DNA from 4 places in the Lentisalinibacter orientalis genome. Region 4 is predicted to be linked to each of the others. Evidence: riboswitches for the same ligand, from Rfam matches in the RefSeq annotation. Region 4 holds a riboswitch; each other region holds the start of a gene.
The links. A riboswitch is a leader RNA that binds a small molecule or an ion and turns the genes downstream of it on or off. The one in region 4 is predicted to bind cyclic di-GMP.
Positions count from the first base shown of each region.

Region 1: it holds a riboswitch for cyclic di-GMP, as region 4 does, so the genes downstream of both, ACJMK0_RS14470 (hypothetical protein) here and ACJMK0_RS06655 (hypothetical protein) in region 4, are expected to answer to the same signal.
Region 2: it holds a riboswitch for cyclic di-GMP, as region 4 does, so the genes downstream of both, ACJMK0_RS18945 (putative Ig domain-containing protein) here and ACJMK0_RS06655 (hypothetical protein) in region 4, are expected to answer to the same signal.
Region 3: it holds a riboswitch for cyclic di-GMP, as region 4 does, so the genes downstream of both, ACJMK0_RS12580 (FAD-binding protein) here and ACJMK0_RS06655 (hypothetical protein) in region 4, are expected to answer to the same signal.

Region 1 is NZ_JAPDRJ010000004.1:107,260-110,625, forward strand. Features, by position in the region: gene ACJMK0_RS14460 (ExbD/TolR family protein) at 1-324, shown strand, start outside; gene ACJMK0_RS14465 (AgmX/PglI C-terminal domain-containing protein) at 349-1,752, shown strand; cyclic di-GMP riboswitch class I at 1,783-1,872, shown strand; gene ACJMK0_RS14470 (hypothetical protein) at 1,946-3,366, shown strand, end outside.
Region 2 is NZ_JAPDRJ010000007.1:40,142-43,507, reverse strand. Features, by position in the region: gene ACJMK0_RS18955 (acyl-CoA ligase (AMP-forming), exosortase A system-associated) at 1-169, opposite strand, end outside; gene ACJMK0_RS18950 (NAD(P)/FAD-dependent oxidoreductase) at 363-1,481, shown strand; gene ACJMK0_RS18945 (putative Ig domain-containing protein) at 1,474-2,178, opposite strand; cyclic di-GMP riboswitch class I at 2,267-2,351, opposite strand; gene ACJMK0_RS18940 (PQQ-dependent sugar dehydrogenase) at 2,830-3,366, shown strand, end outside.
Region 3 is NZ_JAPDRJ010000003.1:225,675-229,040, reverse strand. Features, by position in the region: gene ACJMK0_RS12590 (FFLEELY motif protein) at 1-587, opposite strand, end outside; gene ACJMK0_RS12585 (hypothetical protein) at 686-1,357, opposite strand; cyclic di-GMP riboswitch class I at 1,590-1,672, shown strand; gene ACJMK0_RS12580 (FAD-binding protein) at 1,806-3,221, shown strand; gene ACJMK0_RS12575 (glutathione S-transferase N-terminal domain-containing protein) at 3,294-3,366, opposite strand, start outside.
Region 4 is NZ_JAPDRJ010000001.1:1,505,587-1,508,952, forward strand. Features, by position in the region: gene ACJMK0_RS06655 (hypothetical protein) at 1-1,108, opposite strand, end outside; cyclic di-GMP riboswitch class I at 1,203-1,287, opposite strand; gene ACJMK0_RS06660 (HzsA-related protein) at 1,973-3,366, shown strand, end outside.

The DNA.
Region 1 (3,366 bases), on a different contig from region 4:
GAGAAACCGCGGGAGACGGTCGTGATCTTCGTGAGTCCCGACGAGGTCCTCGTCCAGGGTCGGTCCGTCATCCGGGTCAGCGAGATCCTGGAGTCGGAGACGGCCACCATCGAGGCCATCACGGCGCGGCTGGAGGAGATCAGTCAGCGCGTGGTGGGGCCGAAGACGCGCTCCGTCGCGAAGAGCCAGGAAGTCACGATCCTGGCCGACAAATCGGTCCCGTTCACCGTGATCAAGCGGATCATGACGACGTGCACGGGCGAGGGTTACGGCCAGGTGTCGCTGGCCGTCGTACAGAAACCCGCCGACACAGCCGCCACCTAGCCGCGGCCTCATCGGGGTGATGCAGTGAGTCTCGAAAAAACCTGGGAAGAACAGGCGCTCCTGGACCAGATCGACGCCGAGCAGGAGAAGCTCGCCGATCTGGAGGAGCGGCTGCGTGCCGCCAGCGGGGAACTGCAGTCCCTCGCCGGCGAGCGCGAGAAATACGAACTCCTCGATGCGGTCACCGGCTCGCTGGAGCAGCTGGGGCGCCTCGGTGCAGCGGACCTGTTCTGGCGCGATACGCTGCCGGCCGAGGCGCGCGACACGCACCTGGCAGAGGTCCGCAGGCAGGCCACGGCGTTCTGCGACCGTGTGGCGGGCATAGAGCAGCGGCGCGACCAGCTGGAGCGGGAGCTCGAGGAGCACGACGACGTGCTCGAGTATCTGCAGGCCGAACTGCACGACCTCCGCGAGGAGCAGGAGCGCAAGCTGAACGAGTGGGTGCTGGAGCGCGACCCCTCGCCGCTCCCGTTCCGCCGCATGATCATGCCCTGGACCCGGGGCGTGGAAGAGGATCGTCGCTTCCGCCAGTCGCTGGCCGCCACCGTGGCAGCGAGCGTGCTGGTGGCGCTGGTCCTGCGCATGATCGACCTGCCCGTCCCCGAGCACGAGGAACTGATCGAGGTCCCCGAGCGGGTGGCCAAACTCATCCAGCCCGAGCCGCCGCCGCCGGCGCGCACGGTGGAGACGGAGCCGGATCCGGTGATCGAGGAGCCGCCCGAGCCCGAGGAGCAGGTGGCGGAGGAAACCCCGCCCGAGAAGACGCCCGAGATTACCGAGCCCGCGAAGGTGGCCGAGCAGTCGGCGCCGAAACAGGAGGTCCGCTCGAAAGGCATCCTGGCCTTCCGGGAGAGCTTCGCACAGCGGGCGCGCTCCGGACCGTCGGCCGATCTCGGCGCGAGCGCGCGGGTCGGCAACCGCGGCGAGTCGGCCGTGGGCCGACCGACGCGGGCCATGGTCACGACCGACGCGCCGGGGTCGAGCGGCGGCATCAATCTGGCGAGCGTCAGTCGGGACGTAGGCGGTGGTGCCGGCGGCCGGGGCATCGAGGGCGTCCGCGTCACGCAGGTGGCGACTTCCATCGGCGGGGACGGTTCCGCGGACCGGCCGCGGGCCGGCGGACCGTCGGCCGGGCGCACGGACGAAGAGATCCAGATCGTGTTCGACCGCTACAAGGCGGCGCTGTACCGCCTGTACAACCGGGAGCTGCGGCGCGACCCGACGCTGCGCGGCCAGCTGGTGCTGAAGCTCACCATCGAGCCCGACGGCAGCGTTTCGATGTGCCGCCTGCACTCCAGTGACATGGGCGCTCCGGACCTGGCCGACCAGATCGTGGCCAGGGTGAGCGGTTTCGATTTCGGCGCCAAGGAGGACATCGCCGCGATGACGATCATCTACCCGATCGATTTCCTCCCGGCTACCACCTGAACGAACGACGAGTAACCGACAAAGAACAGATTCCGACAAAGGCAAAACCACCGAAAGGTGGCGACGCAAAGTCTCCGGTCTACAGAGCCCCGACGGCTCCATGACAGCGGGACCGCCCGAATCCGGGCCCGGGGTTACGCCAGGGTCCAGGCCTCTCAGGCAACGCGATCGCCGCCGGTGAAACAGGCACCACATGGCGAGCAGCAGAACATCCAACATATCGGCAAGCGTCCGGACGGCACTCCGGCTGCTGGCCTTCGCCGTACTCGCGCTGGCCGCAGCGCCCTCGTGGGCCGTGGACTGCTCGGAGTTCCCGAACGGCACCATCGACGGCTTTGCCGGAGACGTCGCGCCCTCGCAGATCCAGATCGACCGCAACTGCACGATCCGGAACTTCCCGGCGTCCAATCCGCTGAATACGAACTTCAGCTTCCTGACCCAGCCGGGCCAGACGGACGAGCGCTGGCTGATCGTTTTCGACAACGTCGTGCATACCGGCGAGATGGCCTGCAACAGCGTCGCCGGCCATCGCATCTGGTTCGTGAACGGCTCCTCCAGCTCCATCCAGGAGGGCTGCCAGAATCTGCTGATCCCGGTCGAGAAGATCGAGAAGGACAACCCGCCGGGCACGGCGACGGCTTCGATCGGCGTTCCGTTCACCTACACGCTGACGATGCCGGTGCTGTTCGACGCCGGCACCGGCACGGTCATCGACGAGTTCGGTTCGCTGAACGACCTGCATGGCGTCACGCTGGTCGACGACCTCAACGCGACCGGCGTCGATCTCACCTACGTGAGCCACACCGCCTACTGGGAAAGCACGGGGTTGCCCGTGGCGCACACGTTCGACAACGACGGCGGCGTACTCACCTTCGACAACTTCCCGATCATCCCATCGAACGAGCAGATCGTGATCGAGCTGACCGTGGTGCTGGAGGACTCGCCGGCGAACGCGATCGGCACCCAGTTCGTGAACACCGCCAAGTGGGACTTCGGGCGGCTGATCGATGGTGTCTTCTACGAGCCGCTGCCGGGCGAGTGGGGCATCTCCGATCCGCTGACCATCGCCGGTCCCGAGATCGTGGTGACGAAGACCGGTCCGGCGACCCTCGGCCGGACACTGAATCTCGGTCAGTGGGGCGAGTTCGCCATCGACGTGCACAACACCGGACTGGGCGAGGCCTGGGACGTGGCGCTGGTGGACCGCCTTCCGGACGGGCCCCAGGGCGGCATGTGCGACATCCCGCCGGAGATCCTGGACGCGCAGGTGTACGTCGCGGACGGCGTCACGCCGGTGCCGGGCAAGGGCCCGCTGACGCCCGGCGTGGACTTCGAACTGGTCTGGCAGGACAGCCCGCGCTGCGAGCTCACTCTCGACATGCTCACCCCGGCGGCCATGATCGGTCCCGACGAGCGTCTGATCATCCGTTACCGCACCCGGCTCGACGCCGACACCGACGACGGCATCCAGCTCACCAACGTCGCCGGCGCCACCCGCTGGTACAACGGCGCGGCCGACAACGCGGACCGGCTGGAATTCGCCCGCCCCGTGACCAACGGCACGGTCGGCACGGCAGACCACCAGGACGCCCATACGGTCACCACTGCACTGTA
Region 2 (3,366 bases), on a different contig from region 4:
ACACGCCGACGCGCTCGCCGGGGCGGATGCCCAGGGCGCACAGACCAGCGGCCGTGCGCGTAACGCCGCTGGCCAGCTGGCGGTAACTGAGTTCATCGCGGCCCCGAACGAGGGCAGGCGCGTCTGGCGTCCGCTCGGCAGCGGAGAAGATAAGGTCGTGCAGAAGCATGGTGACTGATTGCCCTGGAGCAGGCCCATGGAACGATGCGAAAAGATTAGCAGAACGATCCGTATTGTACGTGACGCCCTCCGCAGAATCCGCTGTGCACCACGTCCTGCGGCTGCGGGCGTGAACCGCGCACTTGATCCGGAGTGCGGCTCAGCCGAGACTGACTCGCGCAAGGGATGGTTGGCATTTGAGCATGGCAGAAAAACTCGATTGCGTCGTCATTGGGGCAGGGGTCATCGGGTTGGGCGTTGCGCGGGCGCTGGCGATGCGCGGCCGCCAGGTCCTGGTGCTGGAGGCAGAGGAGGAGATCGCCGCGCACACCAGCAGCCGTAACTCCGAGGTGATCCACGCGGGTATCTATTATCCCCGCGGCTCGCTGAAGGCTGCCGCCTGCGTTGCCGGCAAACATGCCCTCTACGCCTATTGCGAGGAGCGGGGTATCCCCCACCACCGCCTCGGCAAGCTGATTGTTGCGACCGCCGATGACGAACTGGCGCTATTGGAGCGCTACCTGGCCAGTGCCCGGGGCAACGGTGTCCATGACCTGGAGATGCTGAGCGCGCAGGAAGTCCGGGCGCTGGAGCCCGCGGTGCGGGCGGTCGGGGGCCTGCTGTCGCCCTCCACGGGTATCGTGGACTCCCATGCCCTCATGCTTGCGTTGCGAGCCGATCTGGAGGCCTGCGACGGCCTGGTGGTGTGCCGCAGCCGCGTGACCCGCGTGGATCGTGGCGCCGCCGGCTTTACCGTGTACCTGGATGATGACGCCGGGTTCTCCGTCGAGTGCGAGAGTCTGGTCAATGCTGCGGGGCTCTGGGCGACCCGGGTCGCCGCCACCATCGGCGGCTTCCCGCGCGAGGCAATCCCGCGCCTGTACCTGGCCAAGGGTCACTACTTCACGCTGCAGGGGCGCTCGCCTTTCAGCCGGCTGGTCTATCCGGTGGCCGCGGGCGGCGGCCTCGGTATTCACGTGACGCTGGATCTGGGGGGGCAGGCGAAGTTCGGCCCCGATGTGGCCTGGATAGAGAGCGTCGATTACAGCTTCGACGAGAGCCGGCGAACCGCCTTTGCCGCCGCCATCCGGCGCTATTTCCCGGATCTGCGGGATGAGGCGCTGGCGCCCGGCTACACCGGCATCCGCCCGAAGCTGAGCGGGCCCGGAGAGGCCGCAGCAGATTTCCTGATCCAGGGACCGGGCGACCACGGGATCCCGGGTCTGGTGAACCTCTTCGGCATCGAATCGCCGGGGCTGACGGCGGTGTTCCCGCTGGCGGAGCGGGCGGCCGCTGCGCTCCTGGGCCCCGCCGTCAGTTGACGGACTTGACCGCTTCGCCGGAGAAGTCGCTCTCGATACCCGTTGAATTGAACGCCGTTGCCGAGAAGTAGTAGGTGTTCGGGCTCAGGTTGTCCACCACGTAGGTGGTCAGTCCCGGATTATCGATTGTGACCGAATTGCCGTAGTTTCCGGAACTCGTGCCGTAGTAGATCTTGTAGCCGGCGAGGTCGGTCAGCGCCGAACCGTCGGTGTTCTCTGCGGGCGGCGTCCAGGACAGCGTCACCGAGCCGGTGGCCACCTGGCTCACCGTCACCGAGAAGCTGAGCGAATCGGTGTCAGAGCCGTCGCTCGCGGTGATGCGGATGTTGCCGTAGGTGCCTTCGTCGCCAGACCGGGGTGTCCCGCTCAGGGCTCCGCTGGAGGTATTGAAATCAGCCCAGGACGGTTTGTTCTGGACCGTAAAGGTGATGGTGTCGCCGTCCGGGTCCGAGGCATTCGGCTGGAAAGAATAGGTCTCGTCCACCTTGACGGAGGAGGGCGGGTTGCCGCTGATCGTCGGCGGGTTGTTGGCCGAAGAGCCACCGCTTGGCGGGGGCGTCTGACCCGATCCGTCTGCGGGTGCGTCGGAGCCGCCGGACGAGCAGGCGGCCAGCCACATTGCCGCTGCGACGATGGCAGCGGTTCGCGAAATTGTCCCTTTCGCCTGAGTGCGTCTGTGCACGGTCTCGATCTCCACCTGAGTTCAGATCCAAAGCCGGTCCTGGCTGAGCTGAAGGGAGTCGGTGGAAACCGAGTCGGCCGGCGGGTATGCCCGGCCCGAGCAATTCGGTAACCCCGCTATCCTAGGCGTTCGCCCTTAGACCGGAAGCTTTGCGTCCCCGCCTTTCGGCGGGTTTGCCCTTTTCGGGTTCCCAGTCTCCCTGACATAACCCGATTCGGCAATCGGCATGCGACATAAGCGGGACCCCAGTTGCCGGAGTGTGACGAGGGTCACAGCTGACTTCTCGAACCCGGTCCGTTGCGCAAAGGGGGCACCTGTCCCAGCCGGGTGCGATTAAACCCCAGTCAACTTCTTGGCACAAGGGATGGGGTAAAAATTTTCTTATATAAATCAGCGCCTTGGTGTCGCTGATTGGCGACACCACAGCTAGAATCTACATTAAGTCACAATCGCAAGAATGGGCCGATGCTCGTCAAAGAGGAGGTTAGTGCCCGGTGGTGAATTGACTCACCAGAACCACTCTGACGAACAGCCTGGGGATGTTGCGCGGAGGGGCGTCATCGCGGTCCTGCGAGCCGGCGCGGGCGTTCTGCGCAGGCACGGCTTGCAACGGTGCCGATCCGGGCATAGTTTCGATGCACTGACACGGTAGTCGAGGGTGACGTGATGATGGATATCGGCGGAGTGCGGCATACATGGCTCGTCATCGGCTGCCTGCTGGTGGCGGCCTGCGGCGGAAGTTCCGGCTCGGATTCGGGCGCGCCGGACCCCGACCCGGATCCCGGCCTGCCCTCGGCGAGCATCGACGGCCCGACGGTACAGGAAGGGGATGCCGGCACGGTCGACGCCACCTTCACGATCACACTCTCGGAGAGCGCGCCCGGCGCCGCCTCCGTTCGTTATGAGACCGCGGGCGGCACTGCCACCGCCGGAGAGGATTACACCGCCGTGTCCGGCACGCTCGACATCGGCGCCGGGGCGACCAGCGCCACGGTGACCGTGCCGGTGCTCGGCGATAGCCTGGACGAGCCGGACGAGACGTTTACGCTGCAGTTGAGCGATGCGACCGGTGTGAGCCTGGCCAGCGCCACCGCCCAGGCGACCATCCTGGACGACGACGATCCGCCGGCGCTCGGCATCGCGGATGCTTCACTGGCCGAGGGTGACGCCGGCTCTGCGCCGATGGTTTTCACTGTCTCGCTG
Region 3 (3,366 bases), on a different contig from region 4:
CCGTCTTCCAGGAAGTCGTGCAGCGCGCCGAAGCCCGCCAGATGGGCCGGGCCGTGTGCCATCCGGATCAGGGTGTAGATCATCGGCAGTTTCACCAGGCGCTCCAGATCCCGGCCGGCTTCCAGGATGAAGCCGATCTGGCGCTCGCGGTCGTCCCGGCGACCGACGGTGCGGTAGGCCTCGGCGTAACTCTGCTCGTCGATCATGGTGCCCGCGCCGAGCGCCCGGGTCATCTCGCCGTCAAGCTCCTGGCTCAGCACCTCCAGTTGCACGGCCATGCGCATCGACTCCTGGGCCTGGGCGGGCAGCATCCGCTTCAGGATGGGCGAGGCGCGTTCGAGCTGCGTGTCGCGGGGCAGGTAATCCTTGTCGGTGTAGAGTTCCTCCAGGAAGAACTCGACGCCCGGACGGTAGCGCTCGCGCTCCTGCAGATCCGCGTAGGTGCGCTCCAGGCGTCCCGCCTGCCAGCGCTGCAGTGCCTGGAGTTCCTCCTGGAGGCCGGGGTCGTCGCTGAACTGGGCGCGCAGACTGCGGTTGCGCACCAGCAGTTCGTCCAGGCTCATCCGGCTGATTTCTTCTCCGCTCATGTCTCCGATATGGCGCCGCACGCGCCCGGCTCAACCCGCGCGCATTGTCCCGGTTTTACGGCGGCGTTGCCAATGCCGATGGCGGCGTGAGCTGCGCCTCAGAACGGCTTGGTCGCGCCCAGGAAGGCCACCGAGGCGATGCCGATCCAGTACACGTAGGCCATGCCGCGGCCGATGGCCAGCTCCGAGGACAGCCGCTGCTCCAGCGCCGGATTCGGGCCCTTCTCGGCGAGCTCGCGGAAGATCGGCACCCAGTGGCGCATGATGAAACGCAGGCCCAGGCCGATCACCAGCAGCAGGCTGTAGATGAGCACCTTGGTGGAGTACCAGTCGGCGCGGAAGGGCCAGTCCGTGAGATACGACCAGATCGCGGCAAGGAACAGCGCCGGGATCACGACGTAGCGGATGGCCTCGTCGATTTTTGTCAGCCGCAGACCGCGGTCGGTGTCCCGGTAGACGAACGCCGCCCAGGTGAGCGACAACCACGCGAAGGCGAGGATCCACACGACCCACAGCCAGCCGCCGCCGTAATCGTGCACACCCAGGTTGAACCCCATGTGCAGGCCGAGAGGCAGCAGCAGGATGATGCCCGTGCGGGCGAGGATATCGATCCGGTAGGCGGTCTCCATGTGCCGCCGGCGCTCGTCCAGTGAGAGTTTCGGATTCGCCACGTTGTAGGAGGTCTGGAAGACGCCCCACTCGCCGCCCAGCCAGTACACCATCGCAAGGATGTGAAGCCAGCGCAGGACGGACTCCGGATTGATGTACATCGCTCTCCCCGATTTTCTGTTCCGGACTCTCGACGGTATCCCACGGCATTTAAGCAGCAACGGGGAGGGCCCGGCATAGTGGCAAACCGAAGGCCGGCCGGCCGTTGCAGGGGGCCTGAGACGGTTGGTCGAGGCCAAAATTGCGCGGCGATTTGACATCATGCCGTGCCGGAACGTGTCGGGCTCTGCCCACGATTGACACTCTGTCGGCACCGTGCGACGCTCGGCCTTCGTTTGAAAAAGGCACACCGTCCGAAAGGGCGGGTCGCAAAGCCACCGGTCCCCGGCCACCGCCGGGACAGCGGAGCTGCCAGACGGAAGCGCGATGCGGCGTCCTGCCGCGCCACGCCCATCCGGGCCATCCTCCGCTCATTCCCGCACCGGGACCGGTGACCAGCCACGTGCCGCAATTCGTTGGCGGGACCCGTCCCGCGGAGGAACGAAACCGATGAGAGATGCAGTCAGCCACGACCGGGTCCGCGACTGGATCCACGGCGATATCCATGGCAATGGCCACGGCGACGTTCGACAAAGCACGCCACGGCGCCCCGGACGCCGCACGCCCGCGCTACCGGTGGCCAGGCCGGAGAGTCCGGAGGCACTGCGGGACCTGCTGCAGACGGGCTCGGGCATCCCGGCACCGCTCCGCCCGATGGGCGCCGGCAGCGCATCGACTCCCTGTTCGGCCGCAGAAGGGGGCACGGTGATCGATATGACGGCCCTCGATCGGGTCCTCGAGGTCGGCGACGAGCATGTCACCGTGCAAGCCGGGCTCAGGCTGCAGCGCCTCGCGGACGAGCTGGCGGGCTACGGGCTCGAACTCGCCGGCGGCCACGACCTGATGGGCCGAACGGTCGGCGGAGCGGTGGCGGGCGCCTGCATCGGTCCCGGCACCGGCGTGGGGACCCGCCTGTTCTCGAGTCAGGTCGTCAGCATGAAGGTGGTCACCCCCGAGGGCGGCGAACTCACCGTCGATGCGTCCCGTCCCCACCTGCTCGACATGTTCCGGCTGAGCTACGGCCTGCTCGGCGTCATCCACGAGGTGACGCTGCGGGTGCGGCCCATGAGCCCCTTCACCATCCGGCGGCGCCGCTGCAGCACCGCCGAGCTCGCCGCCGTCACCGACCGGCTGCTGGGCTCGAAGCTGGGCCTGCGCTTCTACCTCCTGCCGTTCCGCGATCAGGTATATCTCGAGCTCCGGCGCAACGGCGACGAAGATACCCACGTCAACCGCCTGCTGTGGAAGATCAAGGACTGGGGCGAGAGCACGATCCTGCCGGCGATGACCAGCTCCATGTCCTGGATCGTACCGATACCCGCGCTGCGCTACGGCATGATCGACCGTATCAACGGGGCGGGTCAGACGCTGTTCAGCGCCCCCGTCCACGCCGGCAGCGCGGCGGTGGAGCAGGGCGGGGACCGTGCGGGGTCCCGGGGCGGCCGCCGGCTCGCCTGTTCCAGCTGGTGCTTCCCGGCGGCCGAGTTCCCGCTGATCGTGCAGGCCTATCGGGAATTCTGCCGCGACTACTACGCCCGCACCCGTTTCCGTTGCGACATGCCCACCGTCGGCTACCGCCTCGCCCAGGACCGCAGCGCGTTGCTTTCGCCCTCGTTCGACGGACCGGTGTTCGTACTGCGGGCGGTGAGCACGCCCCGTCCGCAATGGCAGGACTTCGTGCTCGAGTTCGCCGATTTCGCCGAGAAGTGGAACGGCATCCCGTTCCTCGACCAGACGGACGGGCTGTCGTCCGGCCAGGTGGCCGCCTCGCTGGGCAGCCGGCTCGAGTTCTTCCGCAAGATGCGCCGGCGGCTCGACCCGGACGGCCGCTTGCTGAACCCCTACCTGGCCCAGTTCTTCCTGTAGGACGGCCGGGGCGGGCCCGGGTCGGTCCTGGGATGGGCCTCGGATGGCCCAGGGGCGACGTGGCGCCGCGCGTCAGCCGTAGGTGCGGTCGAGGTAGTCCACGATGTCGCCGGACTCGGCCAGCTCGGTATCGGTGTTCGGGTCC
Region 4 (3,366 bases):
CGGACGCGTCCTGGGGCTGGCGGAAGCACACGGCTTCGAACACTTTCTTCACCTGACATTCGGCGAAGACGTCGCTCGCGCCGAACTCCCGGCCCAGTGACTTGGCGCCGTTGCCGCTGCCCGGCAGCGACGGATCCCAGCCGAGCCCGGCGTTACGCCCCTGCCGCCAGTAGTTGTCCCAGCGGTCGTCGGGGGTGCGGAAGCCGAACGGGAAGTTGGCGTCGTTATTGAAGTACTTGGGATGCACCTGGCCCTCGGTGTACTCGATGCGGCCGGTGTCCGGGTTGAAGTTGTAGTAGGCATAAGCCTGCGCCAGCGGATCCATGCCCGCGTGGCACTCCACGCAGTTGTTCAGGAAGACGCGGCTGTCGCCGCCCGGGCTGCGCGAGACGTCCTGGCGGATGCGGTCCGGCGAGCGCGAGCCGTCCTTCACCTGCTCCAGGTCGTTGCACATGTGATTCATCAGCGTGAAACGGAACATCGCCCGGTTGGTGCCGGCGATGAAGAAGGCCTCGGCGGCGGCGCGGCTGGTGACCACGCCGGCGGTGGCGGAGGCCGGCAGGTCGGTCACCGCGGACTGGCTGGTCTGTACCAGCGCGGTCTTCAGGTCGATGCCCTGTTGCTCCATGGCCTCGTAATGAGCGTTGTCGGACATGGAGTAGGGGGGCAGCCCGAGACCGCTGTCGCCGACGTAGAGAATGTCAGCGGAGAGCACGGTATTGAACGGCACGTCGTCGCGGATCATGCCGATGACCGTGGCGGTGTAGTCGTTCAGCGGCGCGAAGACCGTCTGCTCCCGGTTGGTCCAGGGCGTCACGAAGTTCTTCAGCGTCACGTTATAGAAGGCGCTGTTCTCCATGGCCGTCTCCGCCGCCGCAATGGGGTTGCCGGCGAGAATGTCGGCTTCCATGCCGGCCAGCACCTGCTCGGTGGGCGGTACGCCGGCGAGACGGTCGTGCAGCCGCTTGGCCTGTTCCCGCGGACCCGCTTCGGCCGTGGCAGCCAGCGCGAGCACAAGGCAGGCGATGGCAAGGAGGGCGCGGCGCGGAAGCGCGTGCGCGAACTGCTTCTGTACGTTCATGGGTGCGTTCATGACGATCCTGCTCATACGTTTCCGTCTTCCCTTCCTGCCAGGGGGCGAAGACCGTCGGGAGCGGAGGACGTCCCTGCGGGATCATCCCTGCTGATCGTCAGCTGTCGCTCCTGGCAGCTTCGCCGTCCTGGACGTGAATCCGTAGACCGGTGGCTTTGCGTCCCCGCCTTTCGCCGGGTTTGCCCTTTTCAGAAGCCCTGCGTGCGCGTCGCGCTATTCGAAGCGTCCGATGCTCGCAGATCGCCGACAGGGCCACCGTGACTCCATTCACAAGTCCCGTGGTTTCCCGGGACTCCCGTCACGTGTGCTCCCCCGCGGCCGGCTACTGTTGCGAGCAAGGGGAGTGCAAGCCGCGTGCCAGATCACGACTTGGATGGCTGGAAAAGCCTTTCCGAATACAGAACAAGAGGTTGCGCGTGATCCGGGCAGTGGCGCCGGGTCGGCATATGTCAACCGCTTGTCGGCAGAAATCGACACTTTGCCGACGCCCGCAAGGCAACTCCCTGATTCGGTGGGCGTTTCGGCTTGTCGCCGAACTACGACAGCGCGCGTCCGTGTGACACGGCAGCCGTCACCTTGAGCCAGTCGATGCAAGGCCCCGGGCACGGTCTCGCTGTCGGCGAAATTCCACATTACGCGCGTCCCGGAGGCGTCCCTATACTCCGCCGCTCATCAACTACCAGGACGCGCGCGCAACGATCTCCATGGATTTGTGATCTTGTTAACAGAATGCAGTGAGGCCCCTGTCCACCATTGGTCACGGCCGGCCGCGAGCTTTCCAGTCGCGCGTCGGAAGACCGGCGGTGCAGGGCGCCTGCAGCATTCCCGCAGTGATCGCAGGAGTGCGTCGCGTGACGGCTGCAGGAAAGAGGATGTCCCATGAACAGCACGATGCAGACAGTTACCCGGAGGGCGCCGGCAAGGGCGGCTCTCGTTGCCGTCGCCTGCTCGGTGGTGGCCGCCGCGGGCTGCGGTGGCGGCGGCAGCGGCGAAGGCCGCATCGGCTTCGGCAGCGGGCAGGATCCCGACCCCGTCGTGCTCGACTTCCCCATCGCCTACGTGAAGCGGCCGGTCCCGGTCGACGACAACGGCGACCCGACCGACTTCGACGTGCGCGAGCCGGTGACCTTCGACATCGGCGCCGATCTCTACGTGCGCGACCGGGCCTCGCCCAGCACCGCCGACGTCAACGTCACCGGAGAGATCACCGAAGGCCTCGGTGACATCCGCGACCTGGAGGTATCGCGCGACGGCACGAAGGTGCTGTTTGCGATGCGGGCGCAGTTCATCGAAGGCGCCGACGAGGAGGACCAGCCGACCTGGAACGTCTGGGAATACGACATCGCCGGCGACACGCTGCGGCGGATCATCGCCTCGGACATCGTCGCGGAGTCCGGTCACGACCTGGCGCCGGCCTATCTGCCGGACGGTCGCATCATCTTCTCCTCCACGCGCCAGCGCCAGTCCGGTGCCGTGCTGCTGGACGAGGGCAAGCCCCAGTTCGCGGCACTGGACGAGGACCGCAACGTGCCGGCGCTGGTGCTGCACGTCATGAACGAAGACGGCACCGATATCCGCCAGGTGAGTTTCAATCAGAGTCACGACCTCGATCCCGCCATGCTCTCGAACGGGCAGGTGGTGTTCAGCCGTTGGGACAACGCGCCGGGTAACGACGGTATCCATCTGTACCGCATGAACCCGGACGGCGCCGCGCTCGAGCTGCTGTACGGCGCCAACAGCCACGACACCGGCAGCGGCGGCGAGCCCGTGCAGTTCCTGCGCCCCCGGGAGCTGCCGAACGGTAACGTCATGGCGCTGCTGCGCCCCTTCGACGGCGCCGGGGGCGGCGGCGACATCATCGAGATCGACATCGCCAACTACATCGAGAACACCCAGCCGAACCGGGACAACATCGGCGTGCTGTCCGGTCCGGCGCAGACCGCGGCCACCATCAACGAGGTGCTGATCGACGACGACGTGCCTTCGCCGGGCGGACGCTACAACTCCGTGTTCCCGCTGCGCGACGGCACCGAGCGCCTGCTGGTGAGCTGGAGCCAGTGCCGTCTGCAGGATCCGGTCGATCTCAGGATCGTCCCGTGCACCGACGACAATCTGGCGGACCCCGCCCTCGTCGAGGCGCCGCCGCTCTACGGCATCTGGATCTACGACCGCAGCGAGGACACCCAGCAGCCGGTCGTCGCGCCCGAAGAGGGCTTCATGTACACGGACATCGTCGCCGCGGAACCGGGCACCGGCACGCCGCCGGTGATCTT